DNA from 3 places in the Vibrio sp. 2433-A1 genome. Region 1 is predicted to be linked to each of the others. Evidence: predicted binding sites of a transcription regulator. Region 1 holds the regulator's gene; each other region holds the start of a gene.

Region 1 (7,361 bases):
TCTCGCACGACCGAGATTTCCTTGACCCAATTGTTGGCCGAGTCATCCATGTAGAGAATCAACAACTGCATGAATACACGGGTAACTACTCGTCGTTTGAAGACCAGCGAGCACAAAAGCTCATCTTGCAACAAGCTCAGTTTGAGAAGCAGCAGAAACAGATGTCGCACATGCAAAGCTACATTGACCGTTTCCGCTATAAAGCCTCCAAAGCTCGCCAAGCACAAAGCCGTATTAAAGCGTTAGAGCGCATGGAAAAGGTTCTGCCAGCTCAACTGGATAACCCGTTTAGCTTTCAATTCCGCGACCCAGACGCCCTGCCTAATCCAATCATTATGATGGACGAAGTGTCAGCAGGTTATGGCGACAACCTAATCCTTGAGAAGATTCGCCTAAATCTAGTACCGGGTAGCCGTATCGGTCTACTTGGCCGCAACGGTGCGGGTAAATCTACGTTGATTAAACTGCTATCGCGAGAGCTTAACCCTCAAGGCGGCGACCTAACCTACTCTCAAGGCGTAAAGATTGGCTACTTTGCTCAGCATCAGCTCGAAACTCTCCACCCAGAAGAAACTCCGCTGCAGCATATGATGCAGATCGCCCCAGACAAGAATGAACTTGAGCTGCGTAACTACTTAGGCAGTTTTGGCTTCCAAGGCGACAAAGCGCTAGAGAAAGTCGCTCCGTTCTCTGGTGGCGAGAAAGCTCGCTTAGTGCTTGCTTTGATCGTGTGGCAAAAACCTAACCTATTGCTGCTCGATGAGCCAACCAACCACCTAGACCTCGATATGCGTCAAGCTTTGACTATGGCGCTACAAACGTTCGAAGGCGCAATGGTGATTGTTTCGCACGACCGTTATCTACTACGCGCAACAACCGATGACCTTTACCTTGTTCACGATCGCCAGGTCGCTCCATTTGATGGTGATTTGAATGATTACTACAAATGGCTGACTGAACAGCAAAAAGCAGAACGCCGTGAAGCGCAAGCACAGCAACCAGAAAAGAGCAGTGAGAACAGCGCCGCAGCGAAAAAAGACCAAAAACGTCGTGAAGCAGAGTTTCGCAAACTGACCGCACCTATTCGTAAAAAGCTGACAAATCTGGAAGCAAAAATGGATAAGTTAGGCTCAGCATTATCTGAAGCGGAAACGCAATTGTCTGACAACAGCCTTTATGAAGCCGAAAATAAAGCTAAACTTAATCAAGTACTCGCTGTTCAGGCTAACAGCAAAAGTGAACTTGAAGATGTCGAAATGGAGTGGATGTCTCTCCAAGAAGAACTAGAACAGATGGAACAGGAGTTCAATAGCCTATGAGTTCAAAGCACGTCGAAATTTCTTTAACTCTTGAACGCTTATGGCAATTCAGTTTGCAGTATTACAGCGTGCGAGAGGTCAAAGAGGCGTGCTTGAATCTTCAGAACCAATTTAAAGGCAACGTTAACCTACTGCTGCTGCTCAAGTGGCTTGATGAGCAGCAGATCTGTTTCAGAGAACAAGACTGGCACCGCGTTGAAGAGTGTTTAGGTCGTTCTGAAGCATTACTGCTCAGTTATCGTGAATTAAGGCGTAAACTCAAACTTCACTTACCCGATACGCTCTATCGCGAGTCACTTCAATTCGAGCTTCAATTGGAAAAACAGCAGCAATCTGATCTGGTTGACTGCATCAACAGTATTCATCTTGAAAAGAATCATTGTGAACCACTGGTATTGCGCTATTGTCGCCAGCTCGGCGGTGAGCAGCTCTACTCGGCCTTTGCCGAACCTATCAATAATATTGCCAATCGATAAGCTCTACCGACCTTAGGACTGTTATGACTCAATTTGTTGCGGCTAAAGGACTAACCAATCCACACCTTCAAACCCTAGCACCACGATTTATTCGCAAGAAAGCGCTATTTGAACCTGTGTGGCAAACACTTGATACGCCTGATGGGGACTTTCTCGATATAGCTTGGAGTGAAGATGTCGTTCAAAGCAATGGTGAACAGGCCAAAATTAATAAGCCGATTTTTGTCCTTTTTCACGGCTTGGAGGGCTGCTTTTACAGCCCTTACGCCAATGGCTTGATGGATGCCTTTGCTAAACAAGGCTGGCTATCAGTAATGATGCATTTTCGCGGCTGTAGCGGTAAGCCCAACAGACTAGCTCGGGCCTACCACTCTGGTGAAGTCGAAGACGCACGCTTTTTCCTTGAGCATCTCGACTCTCTGTTTCCTAACCAAACCAAAGTCGCTGTAGGTATCTCGCTTGGCGGTAATATGCTGGCTAACTACCTCGCTAAGTATCGTGACAACCCAGTGATTGATGGGGCGACTATCGTCTCTGCTCCGTTGGATCTCTCTGCCTGTTCGGAACGAATCGAACAAGGCTTTTCTAAGCTGTATAAAAACTACCTACTCTCTTCGTTGAAAAAGAGCGCACTGCAAAAGCATCACCTCCTCAAAGGGGAACTCGGCCTCAGTTATCACAACATCAAACGAGTCACAAAGTTGTACGAGTTTGATGACTTAATCACCGCACCACTGCACGGATTTAAAGATGCCGAAGATTACTACCATCAATGCTCAGGGATTCATCGCCTTAAAGAGATCACTTTGCCGACCCAGATCATTCACGCCAAAGACGATCCATTTATGACGGATGCCGTGATCCCGAAGTATGTGTTGCCTGAGAACATCGACTATCGCTTATTTGACCAAGGTGGTCATGTTGGTTTTGTCACTGGCAGTGCAATAAAGCCGCGTTTCTGGTTGGAAGAAGCTCTACCTGCCTACTATGAAAGTTTGGCGGTTTCTGCATAATAGCGGCGTCTGAAACGAACATAAAATCTAGAGGTATTTATGATTGTTCCTTGGCAACAAATCGATCCAGACACGCTGGACAACTTAATCAAAGAATTTGTCCTGCGTGAAGGGACAGACTACGGCGCGGTAGAGATTTCTCTGCAAAGCAAAATTGACCAAATCAAAAAGCAGCTTGAGTCAGGAGACGCCGTAGTGGTTTTCTCTGAGTTACATGAAACAGTCGACATTCAACTCAAAAATCGATTTTAGAGAACTGCATACAGTGACGTCCAAGCAAAGCATGCTATAGTGGACGTCGATTACAGGAACGTACTCTCAGACAAGGTTTGTCATGTCAGCAAAACACCCTATTATTGCCGTTACTGGTTCGTCCGGTGCCGGAACCACTACTACCTCAGAGGCTTTCCGCAAGATGTTCAACATGATGAACGTTAAGCCAGCTTGGGTTGAAGGAGACAGTTTTCACCGTTTCACTCGCCCGGAAATGGATGTCGAAATCCGTAAAGCTCGTGAGCAGGGTCGTCATATCAGCTATTTTGGCCCGCAAGCTAATGACTTTGGTGGTCTAGCGGAGTTCTTCCGTCAGTACGGTCAAGAAGGCACAGGCCAAGTACGCCGTTATCTACACACTTTTGACGAAGCCGTCCCTTACAATCAAATGCCGGGCACCTTTACCCCCTGGCAAGATCTACCGGAAAACTCAGACGTTCTATTCTACGAAGGTTTGCATGGTGGTGTGGTTGATGGTGACGTTAATGTCGCTCAACATGTCGACTTCCTGATTGGTATGGTGCCGATCGTTAACCTTGAGTGGATTCAGAAATTTGTCCGTGACACGCGTGATAGAGGCCATTCACGTGAAGCGGTGATGGATTCGATAGTTCGTTCCATGGACGACTACCTGAACTACATTACGCCACAGTTTTCTCGTACTCATATTAACTTTCAGCGTGTTCCAACAGTCGATACGTCAAACCCACTTAACGCCAAAGGCATTCCAAGCCTAGATGAGAGTTTTGTGGTGATTCGCCTTCGCGGCATCAAGAATGTTGATTACCCTTACCTACTCGCCATGATTGATGGTTCATTTATGTCACGTCACAACACCATCGTTGTACCGGGCGGTAAAATGAGTTTTGCGATGGAATTAATCGTACGACCTATTCTTCAACAATTAATCGAAACGGGAAAAATTGGCTAATACTCACGGCTAGAACACGATTACTTTTCATACCGTGATCATGTGCACAGTTTTGCGTAGTAAATACACCTATTGACCCGATTAAAATCAAGAAATCGTTTTCGAAAAAGGATACTATTTCTTACCGAAACACAAGATGGCTTGCAGCATTTGTAAAGTGCTCTTATCCTAGTGGGCCTATTTAAGGCTTTGCTAAAACATGGAAAGCGGCAAGCGTACCCTGCAGAGGAAGTGAGATATTATGGTTCTAGGTAAACCTCAAACCGATCCAACATTAGAGTGGTTCCTTTCACACTGTCATATTCATAAGTACCCATCAAAAAGCACGCTAATTCATGCGGGCGAAAAAGCAGAGACTTTGTACTACATCGTTAAAGGCTCTGTTGCGGTTCTTATCAAGGACGAAGAAGGTAAGGAAATGATCCTTTCTTACCTAAACCAAGGTGACTTTATCGGTGAGCTTGGTCTATTCGAAGAAGATCAAGAACGTACAGCTTGGGTTCGTGCTAAATCTCCTTGTGAAGTAGCAGAAATCTCTTTCAAGAAGTTCCGTCAACTAATTCAAGTTAACCCAGACATCCTAATGCGCCTTTCAGCGCAAATGGCAAGCCGCCTACAAGTGACTAGCCAGAAAGTGGGTGACCTAGCATTCCTAGACGTAACGGGCCGCATTGCTCAGACGCTACTAAACCTAGCGAAACAACCTGACGCAATGACTCACCCAGACGGCATGCAGATTAAGATCACTCGTCAAGAGATTGGTCAAATCGTTGGCTGTTCTCGTGAAACCGTTGGTCGTATCCTGAAAATGCTAGAAGAGCAGAACCTAATCTCTGCTCACGGTAAGACAATCGTTGTATACGGTACTCGTTAATTTCGATTAACGAATAAGAATTAAAAAAGCCACCTACGCGGTGGCTTTCTTTTTATCTGACGAATAGTACTAGCCGTTGGTACTTTCGAAAATTTTATCTGCAGATGCAGCAACAAACCCTGGGTAAAGTTCACCATTCGGCATTGGGTAACGCTTAGCAAACTCATAGAAGCCACCTGGGATGATTTCAGTCACTTCACTAAACTGCACCGCAACTTTATCAGCCATGGTTGAGGATTGTTCTAACAGTACCTCTGGAGAGCCTTTCACTTCACCACCAAACTCGTTAATGGTAAAACCCGCATCACGCAAGTGATTATTGACGCTAACCACTTCCTCAAAGGCATTCAGTTGGTTGACGCTAACAGTAAAGTGGTTGGCACCATAGCCGTGCGCCGCTAACCAAGAAGCATACTCGCTCTCTGTCGCCAGTGTTTGGAAATCAGCATAGCTTAAGTCCCATAAGCGACCGCCAGACAAGAACTCATGACCTTTTAGTTTACTGGTGTCTAATTGCTCAACAAGCTTTGCAACGATAGCTTGCAATGCTTCAGAGCACTCTTCCACTTTTAGCTCACTGATAAACACTTTTGGCTGTTTCGGGTCAGGGTGCTCAAAGTGCTTGGCGACCAACTTCTTACTTTCAAACAGATAGTCACCGCAAGGTTTGTAGCCAACATCTAAGAAAGGCTGCGCTAAAGTTGCAATACCCAATGGCTCGACATTGAAAGTGCGTAACGCGATATGGTCATTGATCAGCGCTTCATCTTCTTGCAGTAGTTGATGCACTTTTTCAGCAGAGGGACACAAGCGTTGAATATAGTCTTTCCATAACGATTGGAATAAAGCATCTGGCGTCATAACGCCTCCTTGTTTACGGTTGTTTACGTTATAGGGTTAGTCGTTATTATTGGTTAAGTTATAAAAGAGGCTATCAGACCGATTTGTCCAGATAATCAGTCTGATAGCCTTCAACCTGTGACGTTAAAAGCCTCCCTGCTCAGGGAGGAAGAAGGGAATTCCTAACTTAGGTTCTTTGACCTAATGTTTTTATAGCTAATGTTTTTTTACAGCTCTAGCCCTGGGCTCAATGTTGCCGGAAGAAGAGTTTCTCCACCTTCCATTGATGCCATAGGATAAGCGCAGTAATCAGCTGCGTAGTACGCACTTGGGCGTAGGTTACCCGATGCACCTGGGCCACCAAATGGTGCATCACCACTTGCGCCCGTTAGCTGGCGGTTACGGTTCACGATGCCGGCACGAATGTGGTCAACAAAGTACTCCCATTCGCTGTCATCGGTAGAAACTAGACCTGCCGATAGACCAAAGCGTGTATCGTTGGCCAGCTCGACCGCTTTCTCAAGCCCCTGGTAACGAACCACTTGTAGCAATGGACCAAAGTACTCTTCATCGGGTAGCTCTGCGATCGCTGTGACGTCAATGATACCTGGAGTAACAAACGCGGCTTGACCCGCTTTCGCTTCAATCAGGCTCTCACCCCCAAGCTTTTGCAGGTTCGCTTGCGCCGCAAGAATGAAATCAGCCGCCGCTTTTGAAATCTGTGGGCCCATAAATGGTGCTGGTTCTGCAAATGGCTGGTCGACACGAATCTTATTGGTTGCTTCAACGAGCTTGCTAACTAATAGGTCGCCCTTCTCGCCAACAGGAACATACAGACGACGTGCACATGTACAACGCTGACCGGCACTGATAAACGCAGACTGAATAATGGTGTACACCGTCGCATCCACATCGCCATAGTGTTCAGAGATAACCATCGGGTTGTTACCGCCCATCTCAAGCGCCAGCATTTTACCCGGCTGACCAGCGAACTGACGGTGAAGGATGTGACCAGTATTTGCACTACCAGTGAATAGGACACCGTCCAGACCTTTTGAATCAGCCAGTGCGATACCGGTCTCTTTAGCACCCTGTACTAGGTTAATCACGCCTTTAGGCAGACCAACTTGATCCCACAGTTTCATTGCAAACTCACCGGTTAGCGGTGTTTGCTCTGAAGGTTTAAATACCACCGTGTTACCCGCAAGTAGCGCCGGCACAATGTGGCCATTAGGTAGGTGACCTGGGAAGTTGTAAGGACCAAATACCGCCATCACACCTAGCGGGCGGTGGCGAAGCACAATTTGGTTGCCCGCGGCTTCACGCTGCGCTTCACCAGTACGGTCATGGTAAGCACGAATCGAGATAGCAATCTTACCTGCCATTGCCGCCGCTTCTGTGCGCGTTTCCCAAATCGGTTTACCGGTTTCTTTGGCGATGATTTCAGCGATCTGCTCACTGTTCTCTTTTACTTTCTCGGCAAATGCGAGCACAATCGCTTCACGCTCAGCAAAGCTCATTTTTTTCCAGCCTACAAACGCGCTGCGTGCTGCTGAAACCGCTTGCTCAACTTGCTCTGGAGTTGCACTTTCACCTTGCCAGATGACCTCATTGTTATATGGGCTTTGCGAGTTC
Region 2 (7,361 bases), on a different contig from region 1:
GTGTTAGAACTTGATAATACTTATCGCTTTACGCTCGGCAATGACGGTGCTGCGTTTGACTACATTCTGAAAAGAGGGCAATTTGATGCCAATACCCCAGTGTCTTGGTATGTCGGTGTTGGTGGTTGGAGTGAGTGGGACCACAAAGAGTTTGGTGCTCGTGTGCCGCTAGGGGTGAAGTGGGATATTAGCAAGGGTTGGGAGATGTATGGGCAGTTACACCCAGAGCTCAACCTATACACAGGACCTGAACTTCAAATAGGCGCTGCGCTAGGTATCAAATATTCATTCTAGCTAAGTTGCAAGTAACAAAGGGCCAACTGGTGTGGCCCTTGGTTATTCTTCATGACAATCGACTAAAAAGACCAAGTAAGTCCGAGGTTCGCTGCGAACTGATTCATCCAATCGGTCTTGAACTTAACCACACAAGAGCTATCGCCACCCGCGGGCAGATTACAAATGCCATTGGTTTCATTGTCGACCACAGTACCAAGCCAGCGCAATTGAGTATTAAGTGCTAGCGAGTCACTGAATTGATACTCAAAGCCACCAAATATACTGGCTGAGAATCCCCATTCATCCTTGACCCAGTCAGCATCGACATATGAAGCTCCTATACCTACTCCTAAGTAAGACTGCCATTTATCTTGCACGGGGTAATAGACGCTACTTTGAAAGTGTAGATAGTGGATCGAAGAGTCTAGATTAACGTTTTCCACCTCTGAACGTTGATTGGCGTAAAACAGCCCTATTCGTCCCTTGTCGACATCGGTCTCCAGCGATAGCGCATAGCTTTCTGAAGCCTCCAAATCGAGCTCATTCTGGTTCTGATCTTCGACGCTCCCTCCAAAGGTATAACCTAGCCAAGGGGACAAGTAAGTATCGGCCTGAACCAAAGGGCTAACACCTGCAATCAAGATCGGAAAAAATAATCGGGAGATGGTATTCATTTTTTGCCCCTTTCAGCGTTTTGAAAGCTAAGTGTGATGCTAACGCCATAATTCCGCACGAAAAATGCGTATTAATTGAAGATACCTCACATAGATGTTATTACTTTGTTAAACAACGAGGAGGTGTCTATGGAACACGATCTAAAATATGCCCTACTGATCACGGCTGCCGCTTTCGCAGTTATTCTTGGCTTTGCCTTGATTGCAGTAACAACTGTCTAGGAATGCCATGAAAAATTGCGGTGTCGTGACTAATACCGCTGTACAGTTTGATGCTGAACGACTAAAAAAATACACTGGCGGTAAAAATGCTCTGGTTGCACAAGGTGGTGGCCAACGGGGAATTTTTACTTCCGGTGTACTTGATGCCTTTCTTCTTGCCAACTTCGACCCTTTTCACTCCTTCTATGGCACTTCCGCCGGTGCGATGAATCTATGTGCATTCCTTTGTCGCCAGAATGGTATAGGACGCTCGTTTATTCTCGACCTCACGACTGATTCTGAGTTCTTTAACCTATTTCGTTATATTCGCCGTAAGCAATATATGGGCATGGACTGGGCACTAGAAAAAATTTGCGATTATCCGTATCGGTTAGATATTGATATGGGACGTAAGATTTTGTCTGGCCGAGAGGCGTATGCCGCAGTGACCGATACCAATCGTTTATCCGATCACTACCTACCGATGTTACAAGATGACTGGAGGCGAGTGCTTCTTGCCACTTGCGCTATTCCTCGGCTTTACCCTGAACCTATTTTGTTCCCTCATGGTGAATATGTTGATGGCGGTGTATCGGCATCAATTCCAGTGCAAGAAGCGTGGCGTAAAGAAGCGCGTTGCATTGTGGTGATAAGAACGGAAGGGGAAGACCTCATTACCAATTCTGAAGAGGTTAATCAAGAGCCTGCAGTAGAGTGGTTGCGTGACTCGTTTAATGTTATCCAAGGGCACTGGCAAGATAAACTGGGTCAGTGGAAACAAGACTGGAGTAGTTTTTTCAACGAGCAAGTGGAGCGCTCTCGTCTAGAGAAAAGTGAGCATACGCATCTTGAGTTACTCAATGGCGGTCGTTGGCTTTTCGGCGCCGATGATATTTATCGGTTGAGTCATCTTATTGGTGATAAGTTTGAGTCCGGATTAGCGGATATGCTGATGGTACATTATCAAACCTACTCATTAACGCAGGACTTTTTACACTCTCCGCCAGACGATTGCTTTATCATCCAAATCAAACCCGATCAACCGCTCAAATCAACGTCATTGATGAGTGAGAGGGAAGAGTTACTGCATGATTATCAAGTGGGATTAGATGCGGGTTTCCGTTTTGTGGAGTCGTTTTCGCAATGTATTGCCAAACCAACCTTTGAATTGAAATGAGGGGAGTAACATACCTCCCCACATCATTGGCCTTGAGTTAGGCAGCAACAATACGCATGCAGTTGGTTGAGCCAACAACATCCATCACGTCACCTTGGGTGATAATGACTAAGTCCCCTTCATCTAACAGGCCACGCTCCCTGAGTGTTCCGACCGCTGCTTGAGCTATCTCCAATCCCGTATCCCCTTTATCATCAAAGTAGACCGGGAACACACCACGGTAGAGTGCAGATAGGTTGAGTGTACGCTCGTTTCTTGACAGTGCAAAAATTGGTAGGCCAGAACTTAAGCGTGACATCATAAGGGCTGTTCGGCCTGATTCCGTCAGGGTAACAATGCCTTTGATGCCACGCATGTGGTTGGCAGCGAACATGGTAGACATTGCGATAGTCTCTTCACCGGTTTCAAACACCGAATCCATGCGGTAGCCAGAGCGGTTAATCGACGACATTTTCTCAGCACCGACACACACCTCCGCCATAGAGCGAACGGTTTCTAATGGGTATTTACCTGCAGCCGTTTCACCAGAGAGCATGACCGCATCGGTACCGTCGAGAACCGCGTTGGCGACGTCCATCACCTCAGCACGAGTCGGCATTGGGTTTTCCATCATCGACTCCATCATCTGAGTGGCAGTGATGACAGTACGGTTTAATGCACGCGCTCGGCGAATCAATTGTTTTTGAACTCCAATTAGTTCTGGGTCGCCAATTTCGACCCCTAAGTCCCCACGAGCCACCATAACGGCATCTGAGGCGAGAATGATGTCATCTATGCTTTCTTCAGTTTCGACGGTCTCAGCGCGTTCTACCTTCGCTACAAGGCGAGTTTGCAGCCCAGCGTCAGTGGCAAGTCTACGCGCGTATTTCATATCTTCGCCATTCCTTGGGAATGAAACGGCTAAATAATCGACTTTGATCTCTGCTGCTAACTTGATGTCGTTCTTATCTTTTTCTGTCAGAGCTTCCGCAGAGAGGCCGCCGCCTTTTTTATTGATGCCTTTATTGTTGGATAAAGGGCCACCTATGATCACTTTGGTTCGAACTTGAGTACCGCTCACAGCCATAACCTGAAGTTGAACACGGCCATCATCAAGTAGCAGCACATCGCCAGTGGAAACGTCGTTTGGCAGTTCTTTGTAGTCTAGGCCGACCGCGTCTTTATCACCTTGGCCTGCTGGCAAGCTGCTATCTAGAGTGAAAATATCCCCTACGTTGAGTTGCACTTTGCCATCTTTAAAGGTCGATACGCGAATCTTGGGTCCTTGGAGGTCACCTAAGATTGCGACATGAGTGCCGAGCTTGGCAGAAATGTTACGTACACGGGTTGCACGCTCACGGTGATCTTGTGCACTTCCATGTGAAAAGTTCATTCTTACAACGTTCACGCCAGCCTCTAAAATTGCTTCAAGTACGCCGGGTGCATCGGTAGAAGGTCCAAGAGTAGAAACAATTTTTGTTCTTCTTTGGATTGAGGTCATTCGGATCTCCTTGATCTAATTTTACCGCGAAGAAAACGATGCGGCTGATAAGTTGTTGTTCCCATCCCTAAATTTATAAGTATATACCTGCCGAGGAAGGGTGCTGATTATTTGCTCGTATTCTCATTTGAAAGGTGATGAAAAACATATTTATTAATGCAAAAAAACAAAAGATTAAATGTGATAAATACTTTGCTATTTGATTAGGTACACAAAGAATTATGTTTATACGTGACACTTGTCACGGCGATCTATCAAAGCTCTTCACAATTACTTCGCAAAGTAAAAAAATTACCAGGTTGTTGATATTCGGAGTGCTCTATGTACATGGCTCAACCTGGCCATATTGATCATATCAAGCAGGTCAATGCTGGCCGTGTATATAAACTCATTGATCAAAAAGGTCCAATTTCTCGAATCGATCTCTCTAAAAAGAGTGAGCTCGCACCTGCGAGTATTACCAAAATCACTCGTGAGCTTATCGAGGCCCACCTGATACACGAAACCACAGTCCAGGAAGCGACAAGTCGTGGGCGTCCTGCCGTTGGTCTACAGGTCAACAACGAAGGGTGGCAATTTCTTTCGATGCGTTTAGGGCGTGGCTACTTGACGATTGCATTGCATGAGTTGGGTGGTGATGTGCTAATCGATACTAAAATTGATATCCACGAAGTGGACCAAGAAGATGTTCTTGCGCGATTGCTGCATGAAATCGATGAGTTTTTTCAAACATACACTGAACAGTTAGATCGTGTTACGAGCATTGCGATTACGTTACCTGGCCTGGTCAATTCAGAGCAGGGTGTAGTGTTGCAGATGCCGCACTACAACGTAGAGAACCTGCCACTTGGCCCTGAAATTTACAAGGCGACTGGGTTGCCTGTTTTTATCGCCAATGACACGCGAGCTTGGGCACTAGCAGAAAAGCTTTTTGGCCATTCACAAGATAACGAAAACTCGGTGCTGATTTCCATTCACCATGGTTTAGGCGCAGGCATTGTGCTTGATGGTCGAGTGCTACAAGGGCGCCATGGCAATATCGGTGAGCTTGGTCATATCCAAATCGACCCTCAAGGAAAACTTTGTCATTGTGGCAATCGTGGCTGTCTTGAAACCGTTGCCAGTTCGCAAGCTATTCGTAGTGAAGTGACTGAACGAATTGCCCAAGGTGAAGACTCTTGCCTTGCGGACATTGAAGAAGTATCGGTTGAAGATATTTGTGAAGCGGCAGCGAACGGCGATCCACTTGCGGTTGATGTGATTGAGAAGCTCGGACGTTATCTAGGTTCTGCGATTGCCATCGTAATCAACTTATTTAACCCTGAGAAAGTGCTGATTGGCGGGGCAATTAACCAAGCCAAAGACGTTCTTTATCCGGCGATTCAAGCTTGTATTGAAGAGCAGAGTTTACCTGTCTATCACCAAGACCTCGAATTGATTGAGTCACGTTTCTATAAACAAGCAACCATGCCAGGCGCTGCGCTGATCAAACAAGCGCTGTATGATGGTCTATTGTTGATGAAAGTGATTGAAGGCTAAGATCACAGATACTAATCACTTACTGTTAAATCCTAAATAAACCCATATAATCTTGAGTGATGTATGGGTTTATTTTTATCTTAGCCTCTCAATAGGCTATTTTTACATTATCCACATTTGGCGAGAAGTAGTATGTCTGGAGTATTAAATACAGTTGATCAGCGAACCAACCTTGTAGGTGAGAACCGCTTGGAGCTGTTGTTATTCAGTTTGAACAGCAGACAGATTTTTGCCATCAACGTGTTCAAAGTGCGTGAAGTGATTAAGGTTCCACCCTTAACCAAAATGCCGGGTTCCCATCACCATATCACTGGTGTGGCGTCATTGCGTGGCGTTTCTGTCCCTGTGATTGATCTTCGAGCGGCGATTGGCTTTCCGGCATCGCGCTTAGAAAATCAAGAAGAGAATCTTATCATTACCGAGTACAACCGGACGGTGCAGGGCTTTTTGGTTGGCCAAGTTAGGAACATCGTCAATACCGCTTGGACGGAAATTCAACCGCCACCAAAAACGGCGGGTAGAGCGAACTATCTGACGGCAATCACTCACGTCAAAGATGGTGATGGGCAGAGTATCGTTGAGATTATCGACGTTGAAAAAGTACTGGCGCAAATTATTGATTACGATATTTCTATCTCTGAAGGTGTGCTTGATCAAGAGCTAGTCGATGAAATGGTTGGGCGTAATGTTCTGATTGTTGATGATTCGTCAACGGCGCGCTCTCAGGTTCGAGGGACGCTTTCTCAACTTGGCCTAAATATCATTGAATGTCGTGATGGCCTAGAAGCGCTCAACTTGCTTAAGTCATGGGCTGATGAAGGTAAGAACGTTGTTGAAGAACTGCTGTTGATGATTACCGATGCTGAAATGCCTGAGATGGATGGCTATAAGTTGACTCATGAGGTTCGTACCGATCCTCGTATGAAGGATCTGTATGTCACGTTGAATACCTCTCTCAGTGGTAGTTTTAATGATGCAATGGTCAAGAAAGTCGGCTGTGATCGCTTTATTTCCAAGTTCCAACCCGATCTCTTGGTGGAAGTTGCCCAAGACCGATTGCGACAAGTACTAAATAAATAGAATATTATTTTATTTGTGCTGCGTGACCATACTTTTGTGAAATGCTATATAGAGAATATAAGAAAAAAAGTATGGACGCTGAAGACAAGTTTTAGTTTGTCAAAGTAACACCAAAAAGGGAGCCTCGGCTCCCTTTTTATTTTCTTACGCTGAAACGTTAATGGAAATCTCTCGATTTACTATGTAGCCCTTGTAGCTTGTCGGTCATATCTATCAAACGCCCTGCAATGACATGATGAACCTCTCCCTCTTTTTCCAAAACTCCTTTTACTTGCAGTATTTTCGCGGTTAAGTACGCGGATTTTTGTGCTCTTGCTGTCGCTTTCCAAACCACGACATTAATGTTGCCCGTATCATCTTCTAAGGTGAAGAAGGTAACACCAGCAGCTGTGCCTGGTGATTGCTTACCTGTTACGACCCCTGTCACGGTGACTAGCGATTGATGCTGCTTATTTTTAGCTCTTGCATACGAGTAAAACGCCCGAGTACGCCAGCGTCATCAAGCAGAGCAATAGGGTGCTTAGCAAGAGAAAGCCCCGTCGCTGCATAATCTTCAAGCAATGTTTGGCTCTCTGTTGGGGTTCCGATAAGTGGCGCTGTGTCATTTTGGGTATCTTGAAACAGCGGTAAGTCAGAGAGTGAGTCCATCATTGCCCAGCGGGTTTGGTAACGGTTTTGGCTCAGCGTGTGCATGGCATTGGCGGAAGCAAGTAGCTCGACATCTCGACGGTTTAAACCAATATGCTTGATTTGGCCTGCATGCGTAAAACCATTTTTGGCTCTGGCGTGGATAAGTTGCTTGGCGCTTTGCTGACTAAAACCTTTGATCTGGCGAAACCCTAAGCGAATTGCCAAACCACCTTGATGAGAGATCATCTGGTGGTCATAGAGTGAGGCATTCACGCAAATAGGCAAGATGACGACCTTATGACGA
Region 3 (7,361 bases), on a different contig from region 1:
ATCAAAGTCGAACTGCTTAAGGATGATCTGGCGGTTATAACGCAGCATCTCTTGGTCAGATAGAATCTCCAATGGATGCTCCTAGTATAACGTTGAGTTAAACAACTGAATGTTGACGGTTTCACCGACCTCAACACGGCCACGTTCACGCTCTAGAACTACAAAGCAGTTTGCCAAGCTCATTGAACGGAATGCACCAGAGCTTTGGTTACCCGTCGTTTCAACCACAAACTGACCATTCTCAATTGAGTAGATGCCACGTTGATAGTCAGTACGACCAGGTACTTTCTTAAATGCACTTTTGGTAATGGCAGGAATCGATTCAGGTGCTTTCCACTCAGTATGGCCGGCTAGCTTCGCCAATAATGGTTGAACAAGCACATACATGGTGAGAACTGCTGAAACAGGGTTACCCGGTAGGCCGCAGAACCAAGCGGTAGAAAGTTTACCAAAGGCAAAAGGTTTACCTGGTTTAATCGCAAGTTTCCAGAAGCCAATTTGACCAAGTTGTTCAAGAATGTCCTTGGTGTAGTCGGCTTCACCCACACTGACACCGCCAGACGTTACAACCACGTCAGCCAGTGTTTGAGCTTGTTCGAATGTCGCTTTTAGCGTTTCTGGGCAATCAGGAATAATGCCTAGGTCGATCGCTTCACAGCCGAAGTTTTCGATAAGCGGCTTAATGCCGTAACGGTTGCTATCGTAGATTTGGCCTTCCGCAAGTGTTTCGCCTAATGGTTTTAGCTCATCACCAGTTGAGAAAAATGCAACACGTGGCTTACGGACTACGGTTACATGACTAATACCAAGGGTAGCGATCATCGGAATATCACGCGATGTTAGACGAGCGCCTTTCGCCAGTACTGTCGCACCTTGAGCAATATCATCGCCCATTGGGCGAATGTTATTTTGCGGCTTAACATCCGTTTGGTTGAACTGAATGCCTGCATCGGTCACTTCAGTGTTCTCTTGCATGATCACCGCGTCACAGCCTTCAGGGATCTTTGCGCCAGTCATAATGCGAATACAAGTTCCGAGCGGCCATTCACCGTGGAATGGTTGACCAGCAAATGACTTACCCGCTAAAGGCATAACATTGTTTTGCGCCAAATCCGCGAGACGCAAAGCGTATCCATCCATTGCGGAATTATCGAATGGAGGAACGAAAATAGGGGATAAAATGTCTTCAGCTAATACAAAGCCAATTGCTTCGGCTAGTGGGAGTTGTAAGGTCGCTTGGATAGGTTTAATTGGCGACAGCATTTTTTCCATCGCATCTTCGATCGGCATCAAGCCAGGAGCGTCACAGCAGCCCATATCAAAATCCTACTCTTTTATTATGGTCAGATAATCCGGTCACTTTACCACAGAAAGCCTTGTGCAATAATGACATCCGATAAAATATGGGTGTAATTATTGATAAATCCGAGTATCCTTGTCTGCCATCCGAAAGGGGTAAAGTAAGAGGAAGTGGTATGTTAGGTCTTAGCGAATCAGCGAAGTTAGTTAAAGATGCGCTAGAGCAACGAGGATTGGAAACGCCAATGGCGCCTAATCAGCTCAGTCGAGATGAGAAAAAAGAGAAAATTCAACACCATATGCGTGAGATTCTTTCTCTGTTAGAACTTGACCTTACCGACGATAGCCTTGAAGAAACACCACAACGTATCGCAAAGATGTACGTTGATGAGATATTCTCAGGGTTAGACTATTCAAATTTCCCTAAAATCACGGTTATCGAAAATAAGATGAACGTGAGCGAGATGGTACGCGTCAAAGAGATCACCGTGACCAGTACTTGTGAGCACCATTTGGTGACGATTGATGGCCGCGCAGCAGTAGCTTACATCCCTCGCGGTAAAATCATCGGCTTATCAAAGATCAATCGTATTGTTCGATTCTTTGCTCAGCGCCCACAAGTGCAAGAGCGAATGACTCAGCAGATCCTTGTGGCATTGCAAACCTTGCTCGAGTCAGACGACGTAGCCGTAACGATTGATGCAACGCACTACTGTGTGAAATCGCGCGGTGTCATGGATGCGACTAGCGAAACAACCACAACAGCGCTTGGTGGTATCTTCAAATCGAACCCAGCTACAAGACACGAGTTCCTACACGGAATTCGATAGGGCTGAGTAACGATTCAACCGATTTTCAAACCGCTTCGTTATGGAAGCGGTTTTTGTTTTTGTTGTTAGCCGAACTTTGGTTAACACATCCTTAAAGGATAAAATAGTGACAACTTCATTTAAAACACTGAACCTAAGACCTGAGTTGACTGAAACCCTTGATAGCCTTGGCTACACAGAGATGACGCCTATTCAGCAGCAAGCACTGCCGATGGTATTAGCTGGCAAAGATGTTATCGGCCAAGGTAAAACGGGTTCAGGTAAAACAGCAACGTTCACATTAGGCCTATTAAGCAACCTTAACGTGAAGCGTTTCCGTGTACAGACTTTGGTTCTTTGCCCAACGCGAGAGCTAGCAAACCAAGTAGCGAAAGAGATCCGCACATTAGCGCGCGGTATTCATAACATTAAAGTGCTAACACTGTGTGGTGGTATGCCAATAGGGCCACAAATTGGTTCACTTGAGCACGGTGCGCATATTTTAGTCGGTACACCGGGTCGTATTCTTGATCACATGTCTAAAGGCCGTATCAATCTTGATGAGTTAAATACCCTAGTGCTGGACGAAGCGGACCGTATGTTGGATATGGGCTTTGAAGACGCGATTGATACCATCATTGATGCAGCACCGGCTAAACGCCAAACCCTGCTGTTTAGTGCAACTTTCCCCGATAACATCGACTCTTTGGCTACCAAAGTGATGGTTAACCCAGAAATGATCAAGGTTGAATCAACGCACCAAAAAAGCACAATCGAACAGCGTTTCTTCAAACTGAATACCACAGAAGAGCGTGATGATGCACTAGAAGCTCTGCTACTTACCCATAAGCCAGAATCTTCAGTTGTGTTCTGCAACACTAAGAAAGAAGTACAAAACGTAACCGATGAATTAAGTCACCGCGGTTTTAGCGTGGTTGAGCTTCATGGTGATATGGAGCAACGCGAACGTGAACAAGCGCTGACAATGTTTGCCAATAAGAGTATCTCTGTTCTTGTGGCGACTGACGTAGCAGCTCGCGGTCTTGACGTTGATAACCTAGATGCTGTGTTTAACTTTGAGTTGTCACGTGACCCAGAAGTGCACGTACACCGTATTGGCCGTACTGGCCGAGCAGGTTCGAAAGGCGTAGCATTTAGCTTCTACAGTGAGAAAGAAGAATACCGTGTAGCGCGTATTGATGAATACATGGATATTGCAATCAATGCATCAGAGTTACCAGAGAAGCCAGTTGAGCGAGCTTTCTATCCAAAGATGCAGACGATTCAGATCCTTGGCGGAAAAAAGCAAAAGGTTCGCGCTGGTGATATTTTAGGTGCGCTAACTAAACAAGCGGGCTTAGACGGTAAGAAAATTGGTAAGATTACTATCCTAGCCATGGTTTCTTATGTCGCGGTTGAGCACGACATTGTTAAACCTGCGCTAAAGCAGCTACAAATGGGTAAAATGAAAGGACGTAACTTTAAAGCCCGTATAATGAAATAACCACTCGATTGTGTTTTTGAAAGTAAATCTGACAACATCTCTCGTTGTGTCTATTTAGAGGATTTTATGAAACAATTTTTTGTTGCTATGTTCATTTTGTTACTCACAGCCTGTCAAGGGAAGGACGATGCACAAGTTCAAGCCCCTGCATTTGCTTACGATACGATAAACAGCATGACCCTTGCAAATGATGCATTGCTAAAGAATGCACCAGATAAGGCTTGGGCATTTCATGGTGCAATAAATCAAGGCATACCTCGAGGTGATGCCGCGCCAAAGTGGTGGGCTGACGACATCCTTGATAAGACACTTACAGATTCAACGCCATGGTCAGCATTGACGGGGTGGTTTACGGTTTTTGAATCAGCGGATAACACAGCTGACAATGCTCAAATACATTATGGCGACTTCGAAATTTGGTTATTAAAAGGTAGCAACATTGAGTCGGCCTCATGGCAAAAGCTCAGTGTCGCACCTGTTACATGGGCTTCACATTACCAATCAGATATTATTACTAAGATCGATGATGCCTATCCAAATGGGGACTATTTTCAACTTAAGCAAGACCAAGTCTTACACGGCGGGACAGATATCATTGCTTTCGAAGGACAAAGTGTTCTTGGCATTTTTGTCAGAACTAAAGCATGGATTGAAAGTACTTCACCTAACGCTAAGCTATTAATGTCGATGGGTGTTGATTACTATCCGAATAGTTCTGTTTCTGTTCAAGGCGGGGATCTTAAAAACGCAAATTACCTTCCTGGTGCAGGAGGTAGCCGTTTTGTTTATCTTAGTCGAGAGCCTAAATGGATTTATATGGCCAATGTTGCAGATGATCAGTTGAAGATTGTCGACAAGTCTAGCCCTTTAGCACGTCGCGGAGGCCGTACCTATCTGACCAAAGCTGAGTGGTTGCATAACCTACCTAAAATTAACCAATAACCCGTTTGCTATAGCAGAATGATCGCCTTAATCGTAATGCGATCATTCTACTAAGCAATTTTGGCGTACTGACGTAAAAGATCAGTAAGTGTCGTTACCCATTCAAGCGCATTTTGCGGACTCTGCTTAAGGATAACCTCAACGTGGTTACAGTGGGTTTCTAATGGGATCGCACGTTCTAGGTGAAAAGAGACCGTGTAAAAGTGCCACAGTAATAGACGCTGCATACGCAAAATGTTTTGTTCTTTGTTCTCTGATTCACTGAACAAGGCCGGAAGTTCGCTGAGGGCAATTGCATTCATTCGAAGCATTGCATCAAACTGCGCTTCTTGCAGTTTATCTTCGTTTTCAGTTTCACTTTGCTCAAAAGTAAAAAGCTCCGCCATAGACTCTTCAGGAACAAGTCGATGAACCATACGAAGGCTAAGCTCTTCGAGTTCATCTCGAGGCATTACCGAGAGAGATTGATAAGTGTAATCGCGTTGCATTGTTTTTCTCAGTGATGATGAGTAGGGCAGGTATTCTAACGGCTCACAGGCAGATTGCTAGTAAAGATGCGTGTCAAAAAGGCAAAAAAAGCCCCGCAATTCGGCGGGGAAACTTTATTGTTGTGCTTGCTAGATTAGCCTATGACGTTGTTAGAGAACTTATTCTTGTCGTAAATCTCATCCATTAAAATTAGAAGCTATTGATAACTTAGCCACTAAATAATAAATATTTATTCACTTCCACTTAAAAAATGTGATATCGATTCAATAAAGCTCCCATCAAATTTTGCCAACAAATTTGTCAAGATGACGTTAAACAGAGGACTAGATTTAGTCATTTTGATTGAAAGATGAACGCTTGAACGTTTGCGTGAAAATATGTGATGAATATCTCACTTGCGGCGCTATACTTTGCGCCCGGTTGAGAGTAATCGCTCTACCAATACAAGCCGTCACACGGAATGGTGAATGACCCCACGGACAGGACCAGCTATTTATTCAATGCTTGTAGAGGTAAATTTAAATGAATCTGTTATTTGGCTTAATCGGTGTGGCATCTTTGCTGCTTTGCGCAGTGTTGCTATCAGAAAGTCGAAAATCAATTAACTGGAAAACAGTATCACGCGCTTTAATGCTTCAAGTAGGCTTTGCCGCGTTAGTCTTGTATTTTCCTTTAGGCCAAGCGGCTTTAACATCACTAAGTGGTGGTGTTTCTAGTCTATTGGGCTTCGCCGATGAAGGGATTAAATTCCTGTTTGGTGACTTAGCTAGCACTGGCTTCATTTTTGCGGTTCGCGTCCTTCCTATTATCATTTTCTTCAGTGCCCTTATTTCTGCTCTTTACTACCTCGGCATCATGCAAAAAGTTATCGAGTTTATCGGTGGCGGCATTCAAAAATTCTTAGGCACTAGTAAAGCAGAGTCGTTAGTTGCGACAGGTAACATCTTCCTTTCACAAGGTGAATCTCCACTTCTTGTTCGTCCTTTCCTTTCTCGAATGACTCGTTCTGAACTGTTTGCTGTAATGGCTGGTGGTATGGCATCGGTAGCGGGTAGCGTACTTGGTGGCTATGCGGGTTTAGGCGTAGAGCTAAAGTATCTAATTGCAGCAAGCTTCATGGCAGCACCAGGTAGTTTGATGATGGCTAAAATTATCGTACCTGAGCGCGACACACCAGTTGATCAATCAGATATCGAGATGGATCAAGCGCAAGAAAGCAATGTGATTGATGCACTGGCAAGTGGTGCGATGAACGGTATGAAAGTCGCGGTTGCGGTAGGTACTATGCTTATTGCTTTCGTGAGTGTTATCGCAATGGTTAACACTGGCCTGGAAAGCCTAGGTGAAGTAGCGGGCTTTAGCGGTATTACTCTGCAAGCACTATTCGGTTACCTGTTCTCGCCTTTAGCGTGGTTGATTGGTGTCCCTTCAAATGAAGTATTAATGGCTGGTTCATACATTGGTCAGAAGATCGTAATGAACGAGTTCGTTGCCTTTATCGACTTCGTTGACCATAAAGCGCTGCTATCTGAGCACACACAAGTTATCGTCACTTTCGCACTGTGTGGTTTTGCTAACATCGGTTCTATCGCAATTCAGCTTGGTTCTATCGGTGTGATTGCTCCAGAGCGTCGCTCCGAAGTTGCAAACCTAGGTATCAAAGCGGTCCTAGCGGGCACATTAGCTAACTTAATGAGTGCGTGTCTAGCGGGTATCTTTATCCTGCTTTAATCGATACTTAGCTTCTAAATCTAAAGCCCAGAGTGAATGCTCTGGGCTTTTTTATTTTAGGTTACGGTATTTCGAACTATTGGTTTCGAAGCTGCTCGGTGATGTAATCAATAAAGCCGCGCAGTCTGGCTGGCATGTATTTGGTCTGTGGGTATTGCATGGCAATTGCGCCGTGATAGTTACTTTTGATTGTCCAGTCTGACAAAACAGGTATCACTTGCTTTTGTGCGATGGCATCGGCAATCACAAAGTCATGGAAAATCCCAATTCCTAGCGCATTTTTTACACCAGTTAAGCGCATCTGAGAATGGTTCACTGCGTAGCGACCAGATACCGAAACTGAGTGATATTCATCATCCTTGAAGAAGTCCCATATATGGTCACGATCGTTTTCTGCCAGATACAAACAATCGTGGTGCTCTAACTCTGTTGGATGTTCGGGCATGCCTCTTTGAGCGATGTAATCCGGACTCGCGCAGAGTACTAGGTTAGTTTTACTGACTTCCTTAAGAACCAAGTTTTCATCCGGTTTATCGGTCAGCTTGAAGGCGACATCAATGCCATCACGAATAAGATCTATCTCCCCA

What was found. Region 1 encodes CRP, which controls carbon source genes, mostly activating them, when cyclic AMP is high. Its sites were predicted from a motif close to TGTGANNNNNNTCACA; they were not measured.
Region 2: the regulator CRP is predicted to act here: its motif matches at 4,039-4,054, upstream of mlc (sugar metabolism global transcriptional regulator Mlc).
Region 3: the regulator CRP is predicted to act here: its motif matches at 5,422-5,437, upstream of ACU01J_RS08585 (NupC/NupG family nucleoside CNT transporter).

What each region holds. Positions count from the first base shown of each region.
Region 1 is NZ_JBRESC010000002.1:191,424-198,784, reverse strand. It holds gene ACU01J_RS03355 (ABC transporter ATP-binding protein) at 1-1,319, shown strand, start outside; gene ACU01J_RS03350 (TIGR02444 family protein) at 1,316-1,795, shown strand; gene ACU01J_RS03345 (hydrolase) at 1,819-2,808, shown strand; gene ACU01J_RS03340 (YheU family protein) at 2,848-3,060, shown strand; gene ACU01J_RS03335 (phosphoribulokinase) at 3,143-4,012, shown strand; gene crp (cAMP-activated global transcriptional regulator CRP) at 4,254-4,886, shown strand; gene ACU01J_RS03325 (2-oxoadipate dioxygenase/decarboxylase family protein) at 4,956-5,747, opposite strand; gene astD (succinylglutamate-semialdehyde dehydrogenase) at 5,954-7,361, opposite strand, start outside.
Region 2 is NZ_JBRESC010000001.1:147,765-155,125, reverse strand. It holds gene ACU01J_RS00645 (hypothetical protein) at 1-294, shown strand, start outside; gene ACU01J_RS00640 (outer membrane protein) at 357-950, opposite strand; gene cydH (cytochrome bd-I oxidase subunit CydH) at 1,080-1,172, shown strand; gene ACU01J_RS00630 (patatin-like phospholipase family protein) at 1,180-2,328, shown strand; gene pyk (pyruvate kinase) at 2,366-3,808, opposite strand; gene mlc (sugar metabolism global transcriptional regulator Mlc) at 4,130-5,347, shown strand; gene ACU01J_RS00615 (chemotaxis protein CheV) at 5,480-6,427, shown strand; partial or broken gene ACU01J_RS00610 (error-prone DNA polymerase) at 6,585-7,361, opposite strand, start outside.
Region 3 is NZ_JBRESC010000006.1:190,863-198,223, forward strand. It holds gene moeB (molybdopterin-synthase adenylyltransferase MoeB) at 1-72, opposite strand, end outside; gene moeA (molybdopterin molybdotransferase MoeA) at 82-1,317, opposite strand; gene folE (GTP cyclohydrolase I FolE) at 1,476-2,129, shown strand; gene dbpA (ATP-dependent RNA helicase DbpA) at 2,236-3,612, shown strand; gene ACU01J_RS08575 (hypothetical protein) at 3,679-4,554, shown strand; gene ACU01J_RS08580 (exoribonuclease R) at 4,605-5,042, opposite strand; gene ACU01J_RS08585 (NupC/NupG family nucleoside CNT transporter) at 5,566-6,774, shown strand; gene ACU01J_RS08590 (LysR family transcriptional regulator) at 6,851-7,361, opposite strand, start outside.